DNA from 2 places in the Desulfosporosinus sp. BICA1-9 genome. Region 1 is predicted to be linked to the other one. Evidence: a T-box and tRNA genes for the amino acid it is inferred to sense, from the RefSeq annotation. Region 1 holds a T-box; the other holds one or more tRNA genes.
The links. The T-box of region 1 lies ahead of ileS (isoleucine--tRNA ligase). A T-box ahead of a tRNA ligase gene usually reads a tRNA of that ligase, here a tRNA-Ile.
Positions count from the first base shown of each region.

Region 2: it encodes a tRNA-Ile, which carries the amino acid that the T-box ahead of ileS (isoleucine--tRNA ligase) is inferred to sense. The anticodon was not compared.

Region 1 is NZ_JUEE01000244.1:33,121-43,874, forward strand. Features, by position in the region: gene sigG (RNA polymerase sporulation sigma factor SigG) at 29-802, shown strand; gene JL57_RS30045 (YlmC/YmxH family sporulation protein) at 1,061-1,336, shown strand; gene pgeF (peptidoglycan editing factor PgeF) at 1,571-2,449, shown strand; gene JL57_RS30055 (response regulator transcription factor) at 2,461-3,147, shown strand; gene JL57_RS30060 (HAMP domain-containing sensor histidine kinase) at 3,154-4,527, shown strand; gene JL57_RS30065 (HlyD family efflux transporter periplasmic adaptor subunit) at 4,607-5,542, shown strand; gene JL57_RS30070 (YggS family pyridoxal phosphate-dependent enzyme) at 5,608-6,312, shown strand; gene JL57_RS30075 (cell division protein SepF) at 6,371-6,814, shown strand; gene JL57_RS30080 (YggT family protein) at 6,839-7,093, shown strand; gene JL57_RS30085 (RNA-binding protein) at 7,171-7,893, shown strand; gene JL57_RS30090 (DivIVA domain-containing protein) at 7,905-8,366, shown strand; gene JL57_RS30095 (hypothetical protein) at 8,453-8,923, shown strand; T-box leader at 8,948-9,155, shown strand; gene ileS (isoleucine--tRNA ligase) at 9,247-10,754, shown strand, end outside.
Region 2 is NZ_JUEE01000131.1:19,661-30,414, forward strand. Features, by position in the region: gene ilvB (biosynthetic-type acetolactate synthase large subunit) at 1-1,079, opposite strand, end outside; gene JL57_RS15440 (ATP-binding protein) at 1,893-3,026, opposite strand; tRNA gene JL57_RS15445 (tRNA-Val) at 3,504-3,578, opposite strand; tRNA gene JL57_RS15450 (tRNA-Ile) at 3,681-3,755, opposite strand; tRNA gene JL57_RS15455 (tRNA-Asn) at 3,776-3,850, opposite strand; gene rpoD (RNA polymerase sigma factor RpoD) at 4,060-5,250, opposite strand; gene dnaG (DNA primase) at 5,240-7,090, opposite strand; gene JL57_RS15470 (GerMN domain-containing protein) at 7,452-8,039, shown strand; gene JL57_RS15475 (deoxyguanosinetriphosphate triphosphohydrolase) at 8,243-9,238, opposite strand; gene JL57_RS36455 (HepT-like ribonuclease domain-containing protein) at 9,452-9,574, opposite strand; gene JL57_RS15480 (RsiV family protein) at 9,705-10,112, opposite strand; gene JL57_RS34575 (hypothetical protein) at 10,099-10,374, opposite strand; gene JL57_RS36460 (hypothetical protein) at 10,371-10,481, opposite strand; gene JL57_RS15485 (RNA polymerase sigma factor) at 10,471-10,754, opposite strand, start outside.

The sequences.
Region 1 (10,754 bases):
ACAGAATTGGCTGGGAGGTGCTCTTAGATTGGCATTAAATAAAGTTGAGATTTGTGGAGTAAACACCTCGAAGTTGCCCGTGTTATCCAGCGTAAAAATGAAAGAGTTGTTTGTGATCTATCAAGCTGGAAATCGCAGCGCGCGGGACAAACTTATCCATGGAAACCTCCGTCTTGTTCTCAGTGTGATTCAACGGTTTACGAATCGTGGAGAATATGTGGATGACCTTTTCCAAGTAGGCTGCATCGGGTTGATGAAAGCGATTGACAATTTTGACCTTGGACAGAATGTTAAGTTCTCCACCTATGCGGTTCCCATGATCATCGGGGAAATTCGCCGTTATCTAAGAGATAACAATCCAATACGTGTGAGTCGGTCCCTGCGGGATATTGCCTATAAGGCACTTCAAGTTCGTGACCAGTTGGTTAGTGAGCGCTCCTGCGAACCAACTGTGGCAGAGATCGCCCATAAGCTTTCGCTACCAAGAGAAGACGTTGTTTTTGCCTTAGATGCTATCCAGGAACCGATCTCTTTGTTTGAGCCCATCTATCATGACGGAGGAGATCCGATTTTTGTCATGGATCAAATAGGAGACGATAAGCAGTCGGATACTGGTTGGGTAGAAGGGCTTGCCGTGCGGGAAGCTTTGCGACGTTTAAGTGAACGAGAAAAATTGATCTTATCACTGCGCTTTTTTCAGGGTAAAACTCAGATGGAAGTCGCGGATGAGATCGGAATTTCTCAGGCTCAGGTTTCTCGCCTTGAGAAAGCCGCCATGGTACACATGCGCAAGTATGTTTAGGCGAGGCACGAGGCACGAAGCGCGATGCGTGATTATAGTGTGTTCAGTATTCTAATATCGAGCCTTGTAGCTCGATTAGAGCATCTGCGATGCGTCAGAGGTGATATATAATATTCGCGCCTCGAACATCGCGCCTCGCATTAGGGCTATTTTGAAACCTTCCCTCATAGGATTAGATATACGATGCACGAGGGGCGGGGTTCAATATTCGAACCTCGAACCTCAAACATCGAACCTCGATCAGGGGGGGATGTAACAATGCGTGTCTCAGATTTACGAATGTTGGATATTGTGAATGTTAAGGATGGACGAAGGCTTGGGCCAATTAAGGACCTAGATCTGGATCTGGAACGGGGCGTTGTCAAAGGAATTGTTGTGCCGGGACCCTCGAAAAGCTGGGGACTCTTTGGCGGTGGCAAGACGGAAGATTACTTTATCCCATGGGATCGCGTAAAGAAGATTGGGGTGGATGTCATTTTAGTCGATGTCAATGATTTGCCTGAATTTAATATTGAAAACGAAGAGCGTCGCTAGACCGTCGCAAACGTTACTTAGATTTGAAGCATAATTCGCTTGTTCTTTTCGAGAACAGGGGCTTTATGCTTGTTTACTTATTTAACATACTAAAGATATATACCCCTATTCATAGGTACAAGTATCTTATGAATAGGACTTTTGGCAGGTTTGTTCTCAGGCAAATTAAATGATATATTTGTACTAGTATGGATAATTTCTAAATTTTTCTTATATAAACAAAGGAGTTAGAGGATGAACTGGAAGTGGCTTCGTGAAGGTAATTTAACCTACCTAACCCTGCCGAAATGGCAAGCAGAAGGAATAAATCTGGGTTTTTCGACTCGTGTTGGGGGAGCAGGCCAAGTTCCATACGATACTTTCAATTTAGGACTTCATGTGGGGGATGATCCTGTAGCAGTTCTGGAAAATCGAGGGCATTGGATAGGACATTGGAAAGTTCCTTGGTCAAGTGTTGTTGTGGGCGAACAAGTTCATGGCACAAATGTGTTATGGGTTCATGAGGAAGATGGAGGGCGTGGCGTTCGAGAATTAGAAACGGCGATTCCTGGAGTGGATGGATTATTGACACAGCAGACGCTTGGACTAATGGCTTTTTTTGCCGATTGTGTCCCTCTCTATTTCTATTACCCGGATCTTAAGGCAGTAGGAATTGCGCACGCTGGTTGGAAAGGCACTGCTCAAAAGATCGGACAGAAGGTCATAGAACGCTTTGAAGAAGCGGGTGGGCGTACTGAAAATGCTTGGCTGGCGATCGGGCCGAGCATCGGTCCATGCTGTTATTCAGTGGATGAGAGGGTTGCTGAGCAGTTTCGCTCGAATTACCACAAAACACCGTTTCTTCATCCGCAAGAAGACGGACATTACCTGCTTGACCTGTGGGAGGCTAATCGAGGATTGTTTTTGGAAAAAGGGGTTCGCCCGGAGAACATAGATGTCGCTGCCATCTGCACCGCAGACAATACTGAATGGTTTTTTTCTCATCGTCGAGATGGCGCTCGGACAGGTCGGATGGCAGGCTGGATCAGTATACGAGGCGCGATGCTCGAGGCCGGAGGCACGAGCGGTACGGAATATTCGAACATCGAGCATCGAGTCTCGAGCTTCGATTAAGGGGTGTGTCGGTGGCGACAATTTTAGTGGTAGATGATGAGGAGCCAATTCAAGAACTGCTGAGATTTAATTTAGAAAAGGAAGGTTATCTAGTCCGTGTCGCAAAGGATGGGAAAGAGGCCTTAGATCGTGTGGCGAAGGAACAACCCGACCTGATTGTGCTTGATCTTATGTTGCCAGGAATGGATGGCCTAGAGGTTTGCAAAAGGCTCAAACTAACTCCTAGCTTTCAACAAATACCGATCATTATGTTAACCGCTAAAGGAGAGGTCATTGATAAGGTGTTAGGACTTGAGCTAGGTGCAGATGATTATATGACTAAACCCTTCAGTCCCCGGGAATTAATAGCCCGCATTAAAGCTCGTTTGCGTCGTCTGAACCCGAAGGAAGAGACGGATGATCGGATTATTCGAGGGGAATTACAGATCGACGTTAAGGGATTTCGTGTCCATGTGCGTGGACAGGAAACTGAGTTAACACCCAAAGAATTCGAATTACTCCGCGTGCTTGTAGCTCATTCTGGTAAGGTATACTCTAGGGATGAACTTCTGGAACGGGTTTGGGGATATGAATATGACGGGGATACTCGGACGGTTGATGTCCACGTACGCCACCTGCGTCTAAAAATTGAAAGGGATCCTTCCAATCCCGAGTATATTGAGACATTGCGCGGGATTGGCTACCGCTTTAAAGGATAAACAGAGATGAGTATTAAATGGCGATTAACCGGACTGTTTTTTGGAATGACAGCCCTTTCCCTACTTTTGTTTTGGGTGGGAGAGAGCGTGAGGCTAGTTTCTGCCGAACAACGCCTTGATATAGGAGTAGTGTTTCTTGCCTTAGCTCTTCCCACGGGGGTAGTTTACTTCTACTCTAGCAAACTTTCTCGTCGAATGGAGAAACTTCACTTCGCCACCCAGCGAATAGCTAGGGGAGATTTTGAGCCCATCTATTTAACGGATTCAACGGATGAACTTCGACAATTTACAGTGGAACTAAACAACCTTTCCCGGCACGTCGAGAAAATTGTACTCAATGGGACACAAGAAGCACACAAAATGGAAGCAATTCTGGCGGGTATGCAAGAGGGTGTTGTGGCTGTAGATCACATAGGGCGAGTCGTTTTAGTGAATGCTGCTGCAGAGAAAATTTTTGAACGACGAGGAATGGATCGTGAATTGGAGTATTTATTAGAGCTGACTTATGATTCGGAATTGGAACATCTAATTCGCAAGGTACTTTCAGGGCAGCCTTCTGCTACAAGAGAAACTCAGATTGCTCAAAGAACGGTCCAAAGCCAGATTAGCCCAATTTTGGGCGAGCGAGGCCAACCACGTGGTGCGGTTATTGTAATCCATGATGTCACAGAACTGCGCCGACTTGAGCAAATGCGAACAGACTTTGTTGCTAATGTATCTCATGAATTAAGAACTCCGCTGACCTCCATTAAGGGCTTTGTAGAAACTCTTCTTGACGGTGCTGCTGATGACCCATCCTTACGTGACCGATTTCTGAACATAATCCAAGCAGAAACCTTGCGTTTGCAGCGCCTTATCGAAGATCTGTTAACCTTGGCCCATTTTGAAGGACGAGATAATCGGGCGAGTGCAAGTTCTGACAAAAGAGGCTATGTTCAAAATGCCTATGAAAAAGTTAAACCAGTGATCCAAAGTTTCGCTGAGGCGAAAGGAATTAAAGTAGAGGTTATTCTTCCGGAAAATTTACCGCCTGTGTTAATAGGAGAAGACTTACTCAGTCAGCTACTTTTAAACCTTTTAGAAAATGCGGTTAAATATACATCCGAGGGGCGTGTCTGGTTACATGCTCAAGTGGGGCTGAAAGAAATCCACCTTGAATTTGGAGATACGGGCTGTGGCATACCAGAGGATATTTTGCCACGGATCTTTGAGCGTTTCTATCGAGTCGATAAGGCTCGTTCACGTGAACAAGGAGGAACGGGGCTTGGGCTAAGTATTGTAAAGCATATGGTGGAAGGCATAGGTGGTAAAATTAGCGTTGATTCTCAACTGGGGCTCGGAACCGTTTTTACTTGTGATTTGCCAAAGGCTATATCGTAAGTTAATAGTTCGTAGTTCGCATCGAATATCGAACATCGAACATCGAACTAGCCAGGGAAGGCAAAAATGGAGGTCAAAAATGGAGGAGAAAAAAAGAAAGCAGATTTTCTGGTTTTGGAGTATAGTGCTCATCGTTTTGGCGGGTGGTGTCGTATGGTTCTATCGTTCAAGTTTGACAGCGGGGTCTATAAAATATGCTGTAGCCGAAACTGGGACGATCACTCATGAACGAAAAGTGATGGCGACATTTGCCAATCTAGAAACATTGGTGCTTGCTCCAATCTCTGGAAAGATCCAATATGTGGGCGAAGATGGGCAACGTTTCAGGCGTGGAGAGGCTGTAGCAACCATCCAAGCGGATGGTGCAGCCCCTGGAACTAAACGTGAGAATGCTCAAAACCAAATGATTCAGGCAGTGACGAGCGGGCTGTTTTTTCGCCAGAACGATGGCTTAGAATTAATTCTAACCAGTGAAAACCTTACTACGATGGATTTAGAAAAGTTATTGGCACAGACTGGCAATGTGAAAAACTCGGCTGCAACGGTTCAAATTGGGGAAGTCGTGGGAAAAATCGTCAATAATCTCATTCCGACTAAGGCCTTTCTTGAACTCCCAAGTGCTGATCAACTCGAGGTGGGAAAGACGTTACGGATAACGACTGGAAATCAAACGGTCAACGCCAAGATTTTACGTAAATCTGATCAACCCAAAGGTGCAATCGTACAGTTTCCTCACTATGTCGATGGTTCAGTGGCTGATAGGCATCATGAAGTGACTTGGATCTATCGTCCAGCTGTCACGGGTGTTCTCGTTCCGAAGAGTGCGCTGTGGACGAAAGGAGAGGAACTTGGAGTCTTTCTGGCGAGTGAGGGTGTTGTGCAATTTAAAAAGATCAAAGTCCTTGACCAGGATGAGAATCAAATCTGTATCGAAAATATCCCGAGTGGTATTCCTGTCGTGATAACCCCACGTGACGGATTAGAAGGATTAGTAGCCAACGTAAAAAATATCTAGGTTTGGGCTTCAAAAGCAGGGAAACGGCCAAAGAACGTAGAATTTACTGCGAAGGGGATTTTCCGATGTTAGTGAGTGATATAGAACAGCGCTTAGTCGAGGTCCGGCAAAGGATTGATGAAGCAGTAGCGCGTGGTACAAGAGATCCCAGGACCATCCGATTATTAGTCGTGTCTAAGACCCAACCAGTTGCTTCTATTGAACAGGCTTATCGGGCTGGACAACGAGCATTTGCAGAGAATCGTGTCCAAGAATGGTTAGAGAAGGCTCCTCTTCTTCCCAATGATTGTGAATGGCATCTGGTGGGAAGGCTACAGACTAACAAGGTTAAATACTTAGATCAAAACGTTACAATGATTCATTCACTGGACAGATTTCCTCTTTTAGAGGCTCTTAACGCACATGGAGAACGGCGTGGTATTACTTGGTCGACCCTTGTTCAAGTCAATATCGCCAAGGACCCTGCCAAGGCCGGCCTCGCGCCTGAGGAAGTTCCGGATTTTCTCAATTCTATTAGGGATTTTCCGTTTGTCCGAGTTCATGGGTTGATGACCATTGGGGCAATGGAGGCTAGCATTGCTGAAACGCAAGAGTTTTTTCGACAGCTTCGGGATCTTCGTGATACTTTACAATCCCGGAAATGGGATGGCGTTGAATTACGCGAGCTTTCAATGGGAATGAGTCAAGATTTTGAATTGGCTATAGAAGAAGGGGCAACCTTTGTTCGTGTAGGACGGCAGATCTTCGGTGAACGTGATAATGTGTTGTGAACGTAAATAGAGAATAGTTATATAGAGAATAGTGAACCTGGAAAGGGAGGATTATTAAGTGGCTAAATTAATTGACAGAGTTATCGGTATTATGGGATTTGCAGATGAGGAACCAGACGAAGATATTCTGGAAGAAAATGATCGAGAAAAGAATCTTCAAGAAGAGGTACGTACCAGCCGTAAAAATGCTCAGGTCGTAAGTATACACACTCAAAAGCAAATGCGTGTGGTGGTTATGGAACCAAATTCCTTTGAAGAAGCTCAAAACATTGCAGATCAATTGAAAAATCGCCGACCGGTTATCGTTAACCTCGAAAACGCAGAAAAAATGCTGGCAAAACGCATTGTCGATTTCATAAGTGGGACAACCTATGCCTTAAATGGCAACATGCAAAAAGTGGGAAACGGGATCTTTTTGTTTGTTCCCAACAATGTTGATATTTCTGGTGAGATGCGCGATGAGCTGAAAGACAAAGGATTGTTTTGGACCAGCTCAAAATAAGGAGGGATTCTCATTTTGTTCATTGTGCAAATTATTAGTCAAGTAATTTCAATCCTTATATATGCAATTTTTGCAAGAGTAATTTCATCCTATCTTGGTCCTAAATGGTCGCCGGCTAATAATAAATTTGTGGGTATAATTTACGACATCACAGACCCAATTATTAAGCCGTTTCAACGTTTTCAGATTGGCAACGCTTCAATGGCAATTGATTTATCCCCAATCTTTGCTATCGTTGCTCTGAATGTAATCCAGTGGCTTTTATATAAAATATTCTAGTTGTGAAACTAACAATAGATCGTAGGGGACTTAGATATTGGGATGACAAAGAAACACGTTTAATAGCAGCCCATATCTTGGATCTAGTAGAAGCAGTTTATAGCGGAGATGCTAAACAAGTTACACCTTTTTTAACTGGAGCCATGCTGGAATGGGCTGAAAGGGTGCTTAGAAAAGAACATCTTTCCTTTATGTCTGAAGGTGGATTTCCAGAAGCAGAACGGGTTCGGATTCTGCTAGGTCCATGGGGAGAAGCTTTGAATTCAAAAGATGCTGACATTGCGCTGCTTTGGGTGCGTTCTCTGGATTCTCGTGCTCAACTGGAACATCGGCAGATCTTGGGTTCTCTGATGGCCTTAGGTTTTAAGAGGGATGTTTTGGGGGATATTCAAGCTGGACTGGGTGGTTTTTATGTTGCTTCAACGACTGAAATCGCTCCGTTTATTATTAATCAATGGACCCAAGCAGGGCGTGAGAAGATTGAAGTTTCGCTCTTTAGTGAGAAACCAATAGTGAATGCTGACCAAGGTGAGGAACGCCGTATTACTGTAAGTTCCTCGCGGCTGGATGCGGTAGTGGCCAATGCTTTTGGGACTTCTAGGACAGCTGCTCAGGAATGGATTACTCAAGGCAAAGTAAGAAGAGATGGGGTTGTGGTCAGCAAAGCCGAGACGGAAGTACAGCCTGATAATCTGATCTCTTGCCGAGGGTATGGGAGAATAAAGCTTTTGGAATGTTCCCAGACCCGCAAAGATAGGACAGCATGGCAAATCGTACTTTTTCGGTCACAACGGCATTAGGAGGGTAAACAATGCAAATAACTCCTCTTGACATTCGAAATAAAACGTTCCGAAAAGGGATGCGGGGTTATCAATGTGAGGAAGTAGAAAAGTATCTCGAAAGTGTTAGCGCAGAGTTCGAATCCGCGTATACCGAAAATTTCGAACTGAAAGAAAAATTAAAAGGGCTGGAAACGGAAGTCGGCCATTATCGTAAAATCGAGAATACCTTGCAACAGACTCTTGTTTTGGCTCAGCAAACAGCCGAAGAAGTGAAGGAAGTTGCGCGTCACGAGGCTGCACTCCTGCTTAGAGAAGCTGAACAGAAGAAGCTGAGCAAAGTGTCAGAAGCCCAAGAAAAGTGGGAAGAAATCCAGGAAGAAATTCAAGGACTTTCGAGAAAACGTGATTTATTACGGACTCAGCTTAAATCTTTTCTGTTGGCCCACCTAGATTTGGAAGCCTTGCAGGAAAGAGATGAGGGTATTGCGTAAAGGTTCTGTTGGCATATGTTGCTAATCTGTCTGTATTCATGGTAAAATAATCTATAGATGATTTGAAGGAGAAGGATTATAAATCGATGTATACATTAATTAGTGAGATATCTCCAGATTTTCTCATTCAAGGGTTTGGACTGCATCTGGATGAGAATGAAATTTATGTCGGGAAATTAGGAGGACAAGAGCTCCAACTTGTACCTTCCGTCGATAATTTAGATTCACAAAAGGATACCAAGATTTTTAGTGTTGGATTTGCAGAAGCAGACCATCATTTTCGCCCAGGAGATGTCTTGATGACTGGGAGTGATGATTTGCTGGATCGGGCGTTTTTAGCGATGGATGAAATTGAGCAACGTGCCGTCGTTGTCAGTTTAACGCCCTCTCAGGATGATAAGCATTTGCACTTTTCCAAAGATCAAATGGATCCCCTTGTTCAAGAATGGAAGAAACGAAAGATTTCATTCCTCTGTTTGTGGATGGTGGATCCGATCGAGTCGGAAGGACGAGCCAAGCTGGTCACTATCTTGCGCAAAGTCATTGCTAAGGACTAATTTAATTTATCAAGGTTAATCTTGAAAAACACAGTGAAAAGGACAGTTTTTGTCAAAGGTTTTCCCAAAGCGAGCGGGAAATGGTGTAAGCCCGTGGAGTCTGACAGAAAAATCACCTTGGAGTGTAGGGCTGAAATCTAAGTAAGTTTCTTACGGTTTGTCACCGTTAAATGACTTCCGAGTGACTTGTTTTGGCGACAAGGGTGGTACTGCGAGCGATCTCGTCCCTTTTTAAGAGGGACGAGATTTTTAACTATTTAAGTCAGAGGTAATTCGTTGAATTGCCCTAGATCGTGCATCGTAATTAAGGAGGAAATTTCAAAATGGACTATCGTACTACTCTCAATTTACCGGAAACGGATTTCCCGATGAGGGGAAATCTTCCTAAAAGGGAACCGGAGATCCTGAAATCATGGGAAGAGGATCAGCTTTATCAAAAGGTGCAGAAGGCACGTGCAGGACGTCCCAAATACATCCTTCATGACGGTCCGCCTTATGCTAATGGGGATATTCATCTTGGACATGCGATCAACAAGGTATTGAAAGATATCGTTGTCAAATATAAGACGATGATGGGTTTTGATGCCCCCTATGTTCCCGGCTGGGATACCCATGGTCTTCCGATCGAACAACAAGTGATCAAGAAACTGGGCGTGAATCGTCACGCTGTCTCTGTGTTAGAATTTCGTAAGAACTGTAAGGACTATGCCGAAAAATATGTAGGGATTCAGCGCGAACAGTTTAAGCGACTGGGAGTACGAGGAGATTGGGAAAATCCTTACCTCACCTTACAAAAGGAGTATGAGGCTGCTCAAATCGGAGTCTTTGGAGACATGACCCATAAAGGGTACATTTACAAAGGTTTAAAGCCAGTTTACTGGTGTCCTTCCTGTGAAACAGCTCTGGCTGAAGCGGAAATCGAGTATGCCGATAAGCCGGCTACTGCTATTTATGTCAAATTTGCTGTACGAGATGGGTTAGGTGTCCTTAATCAGGAAAATTCGTATGTCGTAATTTGGACCACGACCCCTTGGACACTTCCAGCAAATCTGGCGATCAGCGTTCATCCAGAGTTAACCTATGCGGTTGTCTCCGCACAGCAAGAACATTGGATCGTTGCTGAGGGTATGCTGGACTCCTTGCGTTCTCTGTGGAAGATGGAACTTCCAGTCGAGCAGACCCTCTCTGGCAAAGAACTTGAGGGTGTTATTTGCAGAAACCCCTTGATCGATCGTGACTCTGTGTTGATTTGCGGGGAACATGTGACCTTAGAAGCTGGAACAGGATGTGTTCATACTGCGCCAGGTCATGGAGAAGATGACTTTCTGGTGGGTAAGAAATATGGATTACCCGTCTTATGTCCAGTTGACCATCAAGGGAAATTCACTTCGGAAGCCGGGGTCTATGCTGGTCAAAAAACTGGCAAAGCCAATCCAGTCATTGTGGAAGATCTCAAGACTACGGATAACCTCGTCATTGAGGAGACGATCGAACATAGTTACCCTCACTGTTGGCGTTGCAAGAGCCCGATTATTTTCCGAGCGACGGAACAATGGTTTGCATCTATCGATGGATTTAGGCAAGCAACGTTAGATGAGATCGAGAAGGTGCGCTGGATTCCTGCTTGGGGTAAGGATCGAATCTTTAACATGATTGCCGATCGTGGAGATTGGTGTATTTCTCGGCAAAGGACTTGGGGAGTTCCAATTCCCATCTTCTATTGTGAGGATTGTGGAAAGGTGGTCGTCAATAACCAAACGATCTCCTTTCTGCAGAAGATATTCCGTCAAGAAGGGTCAGACGCTTGGTTTGCACATTCTGCTACGGAACT
Region 2 (10,754 bases), on a different contig from region 1:
TTGTACGCACTTCTGCGAATCTGATGGTTGAATTGCCGTAAAAAATCTTTCACATCTGAAACAATCTCCAGTTCCGCAGGTACATTGCGTGATAGTTCTGTTTTATCGATATTGACGTGAATCACTTTACGGTCCTTTTTAAAAACCGCCATGGCTCCTGTACTCCGACTGTCGAACCTTCCCCCTAGATTCAGGATAAGATCGGAACCCAGAAGGGTTTTATTACCTAGCGGAGTCTGACACATGGTCCCCACCATTCCTGCATAGAGCCTATGATAATTTGGAAACCCATCCTTCCCCATGAGCGTGGAAACGACAGGAATCTCGAGTAATTCAGCCAGAGCTAAAAGTTCTTCTGAGGCGTCTCCTAAAACAACTCCTCCTCCAACCATAATTACCGGTCTCTCAGCTTCTTGAATCATTGTTAAAGCCTGTTCTAATTGGCTATGGGTTACTTCCATTATGCGACTATCGGTCTCTTCATTCAAATAATCTTCGACATTAATTATTATACTTCCTTTTTGGACGTCAATGGGAAGATCGATTAAGACCGGGCCTTTTCTACCTTGCGTCGCCAATTTCCATGCCTCTTGCATCACCTTAGGCAACTCAGACGTCTTCTTGACCAAGTACGCTGCCTTAGTGACTGGCGCAGCCATTTCCACAATCGGCGCTTCTTGAAACGCATCGGTTCCCAGTAAGTTAGTAGGAACTTGGCCCGTGATTGCTAGTAATGGAATAGAATCTCCATAGGCGCTATAGAGTCCTGTCAGAAAATTGGTTGCACCTGGACCAGAGGTAGCTGCGCAAACCCCCACTTTACCCGTCGATCTTGCATAACCGTCTGCCATAAAAATTGCGGTTTGCTCATGACGGACATTAATCGAGCGCATATCGTGGCGCTCAAATACCTCGTCGTAAAAAGGCAGAATGGCAGCCCCTGGAATACCATAAATCTGAGTCACTCCCTTGCGAGCCAAAAATGTCACGATAAATTGGGCTCCTGTCATTCTCTTTGTTTCAGCTTTTACTTCTCCCCAACCCTGTTCCTCTACCTTTTCGACTCCCCAAAGTGCCATACCAATCTTCCTCCTTTACTTCTTTTGCATTTCTCATAGGTTAACTTTATTAAATAGAAACCGTAACAAAACGACTAAAAATCATTTTCGTTTTATATAGTGAAATTAAGTTTCACAGTTACGGTAAAGTTTTCTCTGCTGGTGCATTACTCTCTAAAGGTTTTAGCTGACTGTCTCTTAATTATCGGAGGAGATAAATGATTTATTAAACGATTAGATATGGTTGGCTGATTAATATCTAATCATGTTTCACATATTAAAACTGTGTTTCATTATTTCCGTACTAGAATACTACCACATTTTGCCCTGTAAATGCAATAGAAATTTTATGGGTCATAAATATAAAAATCCCCTCACTAGGAGGGGTATAGAAAAAGGAGGAGAGCTAAGTAAAGTGTTAATCATTTAGCTATAAGATACTTAATCTATCTTTGATATAGGTCATGCTTAATAATATCATTAACTTGAATTCTTGGAATAGGACATTGGTCCTTATATTTGACCTAATTTGAAATAACTCCCCGCACAGACCAAGGTGAGTATAGAAAAGACCACAAATTGAATACAACATCTTTTCAGCCAATTGTTTGCGACAACCTGTTTTTCCATCTTATTTACTAGATAAACAACTAGATGTTATCTAGCAGGGCGTTGATTTAAAAACAGTCTCAGAGCTCCTTGGTCAAAAAAACGTTCGCGACAACTGGTAAGATTTATACTCATGTCATGCCTAGATTACGGACTCGGGCCATGAGCAAAATTACTTATTAAAGGATAAAAATAAAGCAGTACTTGCATAAATCCCTTCTACGTTTAATAAACATCAATCTTTTCGATTAGATAATGTTTTAACATCGGTTCCACAAAATTATAACTGCCACGGCTAGATTTTTCGATAACTGCTCTTGAAACCAGTGTATCTACAGCTCGCTTTATCTCATTTGGATTACCGCTCAGCCCCGAATAAATGCGTAACCCTTTTGCAATACCAATCAGCACATGACGGACATTAGCGACTTTCCCCAATTCATCTAAGAGTTCATCAAAAACAGGGGACAACGTTAAAAGCGCCCGGGTATATCCTGTTCTTACAAAATCCAACGTTAATGTCGCTTCCCCAGCTTCTATAAGTGCGTAGTAAATCTCAGAACATAAAAGCATTGTGTCTTGCGGATGACCACCACTTAAATCTAAGATTTCAAGGATTGTCCTCTCATTAACGGCGATTCTTTTCTCTAAATATTTGGAGGAAAGGTACTCCTTCCAAGCATCCGTAGGGATAGGTGGAATAGGCAATATTGTAGCAAATCGATAAAAGGCCTGCCTCTTATCGCCGAAGATAGTATTCATCATGCCCTCTTTTGAACCAAGAAATAAATAGGAAACACCCTCTTGTCTCTGAAAATAAGAGCGCATAACCTTAAGTGTATCCTCACCAGCTATGCGAATGACCTCTTGGAATTCATCGAAAACCACCACGATCTGCTTTTTGTCCTTTTTTGCAAGAATCTCAGGTAGGCGAAGAGCGTAGTTAAATAACTCATCATCATCTCTACCTTCGCCCGGCAACCCAACCTCAAATTCAAGATCCTGGATCTTAGCAGTTAGCCTTGCCCCGCTAGCTATTCTTTTTAGGCCATCTTTTAAAGCTGCCGTTGTTTTACTAATACCACTACGATTTTCTAAACAAGCATCTATAATTGCAAGGGAAAGTTGTTTTTTTGTGTTATATCGAAATAGGTCAATAAACGCAACATAACTATCCTTTGTTTTAAGTCTCCTTAAAACCTCTAACGCCAAAGACGTTTTACCAATTCGACGCGGGCCAGCCAACATGATACTCTGCCCTTCTATTAATCGAATTCCAAGGGAAAGTAAGAAATCCTCACGATCAACGATATCCTTTTCCGATACGGGTCCACCCAATGGAAATAATCTGCTCGGCATGTCTCCACTCCTTATTATTACACTATATGTAACATAATATTACATTTAGTGTAATAATGCAAACGCTTAGATAATGATAAATTGTATGAACGTAAAATATTGAACACGTATAAACTAAAAGGATGGTTAGTGGTAAGGGAATTTTAGAATTGTATCCTTTCAAACAACTTAGAGCCCATTTTGGGCCTCTAAGTGTAAAGGTAGTAATTTCATAAATGTCTCAACTATTATGGATCTATATGTCAAAGCTAAAAAATATCCATTCAATAATAAAATACCTCATTGAACTCATCAATGAGGTATCTGTATTTTTCTTATGACCGCCTGACCGAATTTTGACCGACTACTTAGTGATTCTTACGGGTATTAGTGGGTATTTAACAGTTTTGTCGTTCAGCCTCACAATTTTCCACTATCCACAAATCTGCTCATACCAAGACTGTAGGCTTGTTTACCTAATTTCTATATCTATTTCACTGGTGGGCGATACTGGTCTCGAACCAGTGACCTCATCCGTGTGAAGGATGCGCTCTACCGCTGAGCTAATCGCCCAAATCGATATTCGTTGTTCGTTATTCGATAAACTGTACGAACAAGAACTAAGTTACGTATGTTTGTTATCTTTTCCACCGTTTCGAACTTCGAACTTCGAAATGGTGGGCCCACTAGGATTCGAACCTAGGACCAACCCGTTATGAGCGGGGGGCTCTACCGCTGAGCTATGGGCCCGTAATAAGATAAAAAAGTAATGGCTCCCCGAGTAGGACTCGAACCTACAACCTACCGGTTAACAGCCGGTTGCTCCACCATTGAGCTATCGAGGAATCTCTTGCACGGGTTATTATACGTAATTCGCCCGCTGTAGTCAAGTCTTTTTGTGATTATCTTTATTAGAAATTTTATCCTCTGGGATCGATCCAGTTTTCAGGACCCCCCATTTTGTATGTGGGGGGTGGTTCTAGGTGGGATAGAGTCTGCCCTTCGCCGCGAAGTGTTCCTATTGGGACGGGCCTCTGAACAAGTTCAGGGTCACTTATTCTAAATAATCCTTTAGCTTTTTACTGCGACTTGGATGGCGCAATTTCCGCAATGCCTTAGCCTCAATCTGACGAATTCGTTCACGGGTGACACCGAATTCCTGTCCCACTTCTTCCAATGTCCTCGTCCGCCCGTCATCAAGTCCAAAGCGCAATCTGAGAACTTTTTCTTCACGTGGGGTTAATGTTTCCAGAACTTCTTCCAATTGCTCTTTTAAAAGAATGAAGGATGCTGCCTCCGCCGGGGCTGGTGCATCATCATCAGGGATAAAATCTCCCAGATGAGAGTCTTCCTCTTCCCCAATCGGGGTCTCTAAAGAAACGGGTTCTTGGGCAATTTTCATAATTTCTCGTACTCGTTCAACGGGAATATCCATCACTTTAGCGATTTCTTCAGGAGCTGGTTCTCTTCCCAATTCCTGCAAGAGTTGCCTCGAAACTCGGATCAATTTGTTTATGGTTTCTACCATATGCACAGGAATCCGTATCGTCCGGGCCTGGTCGGCTATGGCACGAGTAATCGCTTGGCGGATCCACCATGTAGCATACGTACTAAACTTAAACCCTTTGATATAATCAAACTTCTCGACAGCCTTAATCAGCCCCAGATTACCTTCTTGAATTAAATCTAGGAAAAGCATACCTCGTCCTACATACCGTTTGGCAATACTGACCACTAGACGCAAATTGGCTTCGGCTAGTCGCCGCTTTGCCTCCTCGTCGCCTTCCTCCATCCGCTTTGCCAGTTCGATTTCTTCATCCGCTGATAGTAGAGGAACTCGTCCAATTTCTTTGAGGTACATGCGAACTGGATCATCAATTCCCACTCCTTCAGGAACGGAAAGATCCACTTCAGCTTCTTCTTCGACCTCATCCTCAGGATCCTCTACGATATCATCGTCATCGTCATCTTTGCCCTTTTTCATGATTTCGAGTTCAACTTCTCCAGGCTCTGGCACCACATCTATTCCCATCCGACCAAGTTGTTGATAGATATCATCTATCTGATCCGCAGAAAGCTCAATCCCTTGGAGAGCATCCATAATCTCTCGATAGGTTATGGAACCCTTCTTTTTGCCTTTCTGAATGAGGGCTTGGACGTTGTCCATTTTTTGTTCATCGTTCACCTGTCCCCCACCTTTCTTCGGATCATTCTTTTGGGTGCCTACGACCTTACTATTCGCCACGTTTCAACCGCTCTCCTATCTCTTTCAACAGAGCCATAGCCCCTGCCATGTCACCGGATTTTTCTAAAGTTGCCATGCGCGCTTGAAGATCTTCCACTCTTTCCACTACTTGCGTTGAAAGAATGCCCTTTATGCAATCCTCTAAAAGCCGCTCAGTTTGAGATATATCTAACTCTTCCAAGAGCAGGCTAGCCAAACAGCTTTGAACCGTTTCGTCGCTATGCGCGGGCAATACGCCATCCTGGTTGAGATACTTAAAAATTTGCTGGTGTGCCGGAAGTTTCCAAAAGGATTCTCCTAGTCTTTCCTTAATTCTCGGCAAATGAGCCTTATTTTCTAAGAGCAATCGTAAAAGCATTCGCTCTGCGCGATAACCCGCTAAATAGACAGTCGGTTGGGGCTGTTCGATATTACCCTTACCTATAATGGTACCCTTAATATTATCTCTATTTTTCCCAGAACTAACCTGTTTTTGTTGAGAATATTCGTGTTCTCGCTCCTTTTTAGCTTTTTTCGGTTCCTGACTTACAATCTCACGCTGCACAGCTTCCAAAGTAAGGCCAAGTTCCAGACTTAAAAAGCGTTCATACCCTTCTCGTTCAACCGGACTGTTCACTCTAAGAATGTCTGGAGCTAATTTCATCACTATTTCAGCTTTTTCAGGAATAGTCTGTGGAAGCTTGTTCTGGACAAATGTCCGATATTTGAATTCTACATAAGTTAACGCCCGGCTTAATGATCGTTTAAACTCTTCCAAGCCATAGCTCTTTAAAAATTCGTCCGGATCTTTGGCTCCACTTAAGGTTAAAACATCCACTCGGATCCCGACATCACAGAGGATTTCTCCCCCTCTTAAAGCAGCTTGAACACCTGCCTCATCCGAATCATAGAGAAGTACAACGCGTTGTGCATACCGCTTTAATAGAGTCGCCTGATTCCGTGTTAACGCAGTACCTAGAGAGGCCACCGCATTCGGGAACCCAGCATTTTGCAGCGCAATGACATCCATATAACCCTCAACTAATAGAGCGTAACCTTCTTCACGAATTCCTTGGTGCGCACGATGCATCCCATAGAGATGATGGCCTTTATTATAGAACGTGCTCTCAGGAGAATTCAGATACTTAGGCAGTGAATCATCCAGAACCCGCCCCCCGAAGGCAATAGTATGGTAGCGCCGATCAAGTATACTAAAGAGTACGCGATTGCGGAAACGATCATAGTACCGGCTTACTTTACCAGATGTCACTTTTTCTAAGGCCAGCCCTGCTCCTACCAATTCATGTGGCTGAACCCCTCGTTCCTGCATGTAAGTTATTAAGCCATCCCAGCGTTCCGGAGCATAACCAAGCCGAAAGCGGTTGATCGTATCCAGATCGACCTCACGTTTAGCAAAGTAAACTCGTCCGGGTTCTCCTTCTGGCAACCTTACTAAAATGTCCTGATAATAACTGGTAGCCCATTCATGAATTTCTTCCCACCTTCGACGAAGTCGATTTTCTTCTCGTTCCTGCGGAGAGAGTGATTTTTCAGGAAGCGCTACTCCATATCGGCTAGCAAAATTCTGAACACTTTCCACAAAAGACCAGTTTTCCTTCTTCATAACAAATGAAAAAGCATTTCCTCCAGAGTTACACCCAAAACAATAAAACATTTGTTTCTCGGCGGACACTGAAAAACTTGGTGTCTTTTCCGAGTGAAACGGACAAATACCCCAATAGTTGTTCCCCTTGCGCTGGAGACTGACATATTCAGATATTACCTCAATGATATCTGTGCGCAATCGCACTTCCTCGATAATCTCTTCTGGTATAAACTCTTCATGAAGCCGATTGTTCACGTTTCTCGCCTTTCAATTCTCAGCCACAATTAATATAGTTTGTCAACCCTTGTCTTATACAATTCTTCGCCGAGAATTCACAAAATCCTCTTTTTAGTTCTTTAATTCAAGTTGTCAGATTTTATTAGGGGCATGGAGCACTAACTAAGTATACCTAATTCTCCTTTTTCAAAAAGAATACCTGCTTACTTCGACAATTATTTATTCTTACTTTTACCATTGGTCTACTTAGTGCAAATTGTGGTCCCCGAGCCACCCTTTTCCATACTTGAAAAGCATGATAGTATAGATCTAATCAAAAAATCCAACTCAGGTTCTGAAGAGTACAAATAAAGAACTTTATGAGGAAGGTAGATATTTTATGAATAAACGATCTTTTATTTCGCTGATTTTATCAATCTGTCTGTTACTTACTGGCGCCTTTTTGATTGGCTGTAATTCAACTCGAACACAAACAATCAAATCACCCGATAACACAACTGCACCTGCACCAACTTCTCCAGTGGTAACACCCTCTGAATCCACTCCGCAATCTCTTAAGTTAACCCTATATTATCCAAATCTGCAGGCCACAGGTTTGATAGCAGCGAATCGCACGGTTGAAGTAACTAATCAGGAAGTAATCAAAGCAATCTTCAAAGAACTAGCAGTTCCCCCTTCCGGGTTGGAAAAACCACTCCCTGAGGGTACTATTCTTCTCAACGCGTCAATAAGTACCGATGGTATTGCGGCGATTGATCTCTCTCAAGAATTCCAAAAAAACTTTGGCGGCGGTTCCGCCGGCGAACAAATGACGTTGTATAGTATCGTTAACACGCTGACGACTCTCCCTAACATTCATAGTGTTCAATTTCTAATTGATGGCCAAAAGCATCCTGGAATTCTAGGTCATATAGACACCAGCGAACCTATTAAGCGAAATGAGAGCTTTATTTTAAAGAAGGACTAAGTATCAGCGTAAATTAGAGCTTCCGCCAAGCCTTAGTTTACTTCTATTGTCCATAACTTATACTTTTTTATCGGCATCTTCTATTGATTTGCACCTTTTTAATTCCTACGAGCCTTCGCACTTCATTAAATGAAATGAAAAGGCTCGTAGGAATTTTAGTGTTCATACGCTGAGGATGTAATCAATAGTTATCTCTTATTCTCTTACTTTCGAGGAATAAATAAACTTTGGAATAAATCAATGGCATAATTATCTGTGAGCCCTGAGATATAATCAATAACTGCTTGGGTTTCATTCCCACTTGCCCAAATCAAAAAATGCTCAGGTAATTTCGATATATCCTGACGATAATATTCAAAAAGTGCTTGGACAATGTATTGTCCTTTGCGCCGTTCATCACGTAAAGTTACACTATTATACACTCTAGCAAACATAAACTGACGAAATTCCTGCATTGCACTATATACCTCTACTGATTGCTTAATGTGACCTAATCCACGGGATGTCTCAATCATGTCAACCACCATCGTCGTAATCATATCACTCGGTTTCACACCTAGCATTCCTTGAACAGTCACTGGCAAATCACTCGGTGTCAGCAAACCAGCCCGCAAGGCATCATCGTAGTCATGACAGAGGTAGGCTATCCGGTCCCCAGTCTTTACAACCTGCCCTTCAAGGGTTTTTGGTACTCCTTCTCCGGTATGATGTAAAATCCCGTCCAGAACAGGCTCTGTCAGGTTTAAACCCTGTCCCTCGCACGCTAAGACCTTTAAAATCCGAATCGACTGTTCATTATGCTCGAAGTGACTAATAATTCGCCGCAGAGCCTCCTCTCCGACATGTCCGAAGGGAGTATGGCCAACATCATGTCCTAAAGCAATCGCCTCAATGAGATCTTCATTGAGTTGAAGCCCCCGAGCAATTGTTCGACATATTTGGGAAACTTCCAAGCTATGCGTCATCCGCGTGCGGTAATGGTCTCCCGAAGGAGCAATGTATACCTGAGTCTTATGTTTAAGCCGACGAAACGGTTTGCTGTGCAATATCCGATCACGATCCCGTTGAAACTTCGTGCGTATTGGGCACTCCTCTTCTAAACGCTCACGCTTAGCCTCCCAGCTCTTTGCTGCATAAGGTGAAAGGCGTTCCTGCTCTTCTCTCTCCGTACGCTGACGGATACTCAGAATCTCACTCATTTAAAAACCCCCTTATTCGTGCAAGTTGGGGACGGTTATCTCCCCTCCAATACTATAATCTCGTGCAAGTTGGGAACCGTACCCGGCTTGCGCGCCGACTCACGAGGAACAGTCCTTAACGTCAGGCTTCTTTAAATATATTCTAACACATGCTTCAGACATCTTCGTGTAATAACTCCAAATAAACAAACACTGAACAAAAAAGTCCAGTGCTTAAGCCAATAATTCTATTATCTTAGCTTTAAGTTGAGGCAACTCGTTCTGCACCACATTCCAAACAATTTTTAGACTAATTCCCATGTAATCATGTATTAACACATCGCGTAGTCCGTCCATTTATTTCCGTGGAATTTCTTGGTGTTGTTCTTTGGTTCCTTGTGATACTCTCTTTGTAGCTTCTCCGACTATTTAGAGATTCCGAATAACCGCATCCTGAATATTCCGCTTTGGTATTATATGCTACATATTACTTTAATACATCCTTAACTACTTCATCAGGAATAACAAACTCAGGGCTTCCTGATGATCCAGGAGCAACCTCATATTTATCAAAGCAGATTACGATCCTGCCATCATTATTGATATAAAAATTCTGTTTTTCTTTAATATTTTCAAAACCTTCGAATGTTGGATCATCTACCCAATAAGTATTTTCACCTTTCTCATTTTGTCTTTTCATTTCGGCTTTAATATACTCGCTAAGCTTTGTAATATAATCAGAATCCTTCTTAAAGAGGGATGGTAATGTAAGCAAAGTTTTTGTTTTCTTATCTATGGTATAGAACTTATGTGTTGTCGATGATGAACCGACAGTATTTACTATATAGACATCAATTGCAAGAATACTTTCATTATCCGTTCTAACGTCTTTCACCTACATATCTTCCGAATGTTAACGCTTTTACCATTTCGCTCATTCCTGGTATATCAGCTACTGTCGCTGCAAAGACCGGACTTAGATTAAGAGATAAACTAAAGGCAATACCGAGACAAGCAACTAAACCTGTCACCTTTTTCCAAGTATTAGCCGTATTTATTTTAGATGCATTTATGGTAATATCAATCCTTTGTTTTAATGTGTCAGACGCCTTAATCTGCATATACTCTTCCTTCATTTTTTCTAGTTTTTCGTTCATAACGCTCCCTCCATTTCAATTCGAAGTATTTTCAGCGCTTTATAGAGCCTTGTTTTGACCGTATTTAAATTTTCATCGAGAATAAGTGCAATATCTTCAAGAGGCATTCCTTCGAAAAATCTTAAAACCACGAATACTTTTATACTTTGGTTCCAGAACGCCTATCATTTGCTCAAAAGAAATATTGGAAAAGTCATCACCATCATCTTGAACATCCGCCATGTCTTTAGGATCTAAGTACACTATCTTTTTATTTTTTTTAATATTCGTGAGTGCTGTGTTTGCAACAATCCTATATAACCATGTCCCTATCTGATTAGGATTTCTTAATGAGTTTATTGACTTTAAGGCTTTAAGAACACTTTCATTAACTACGTCTT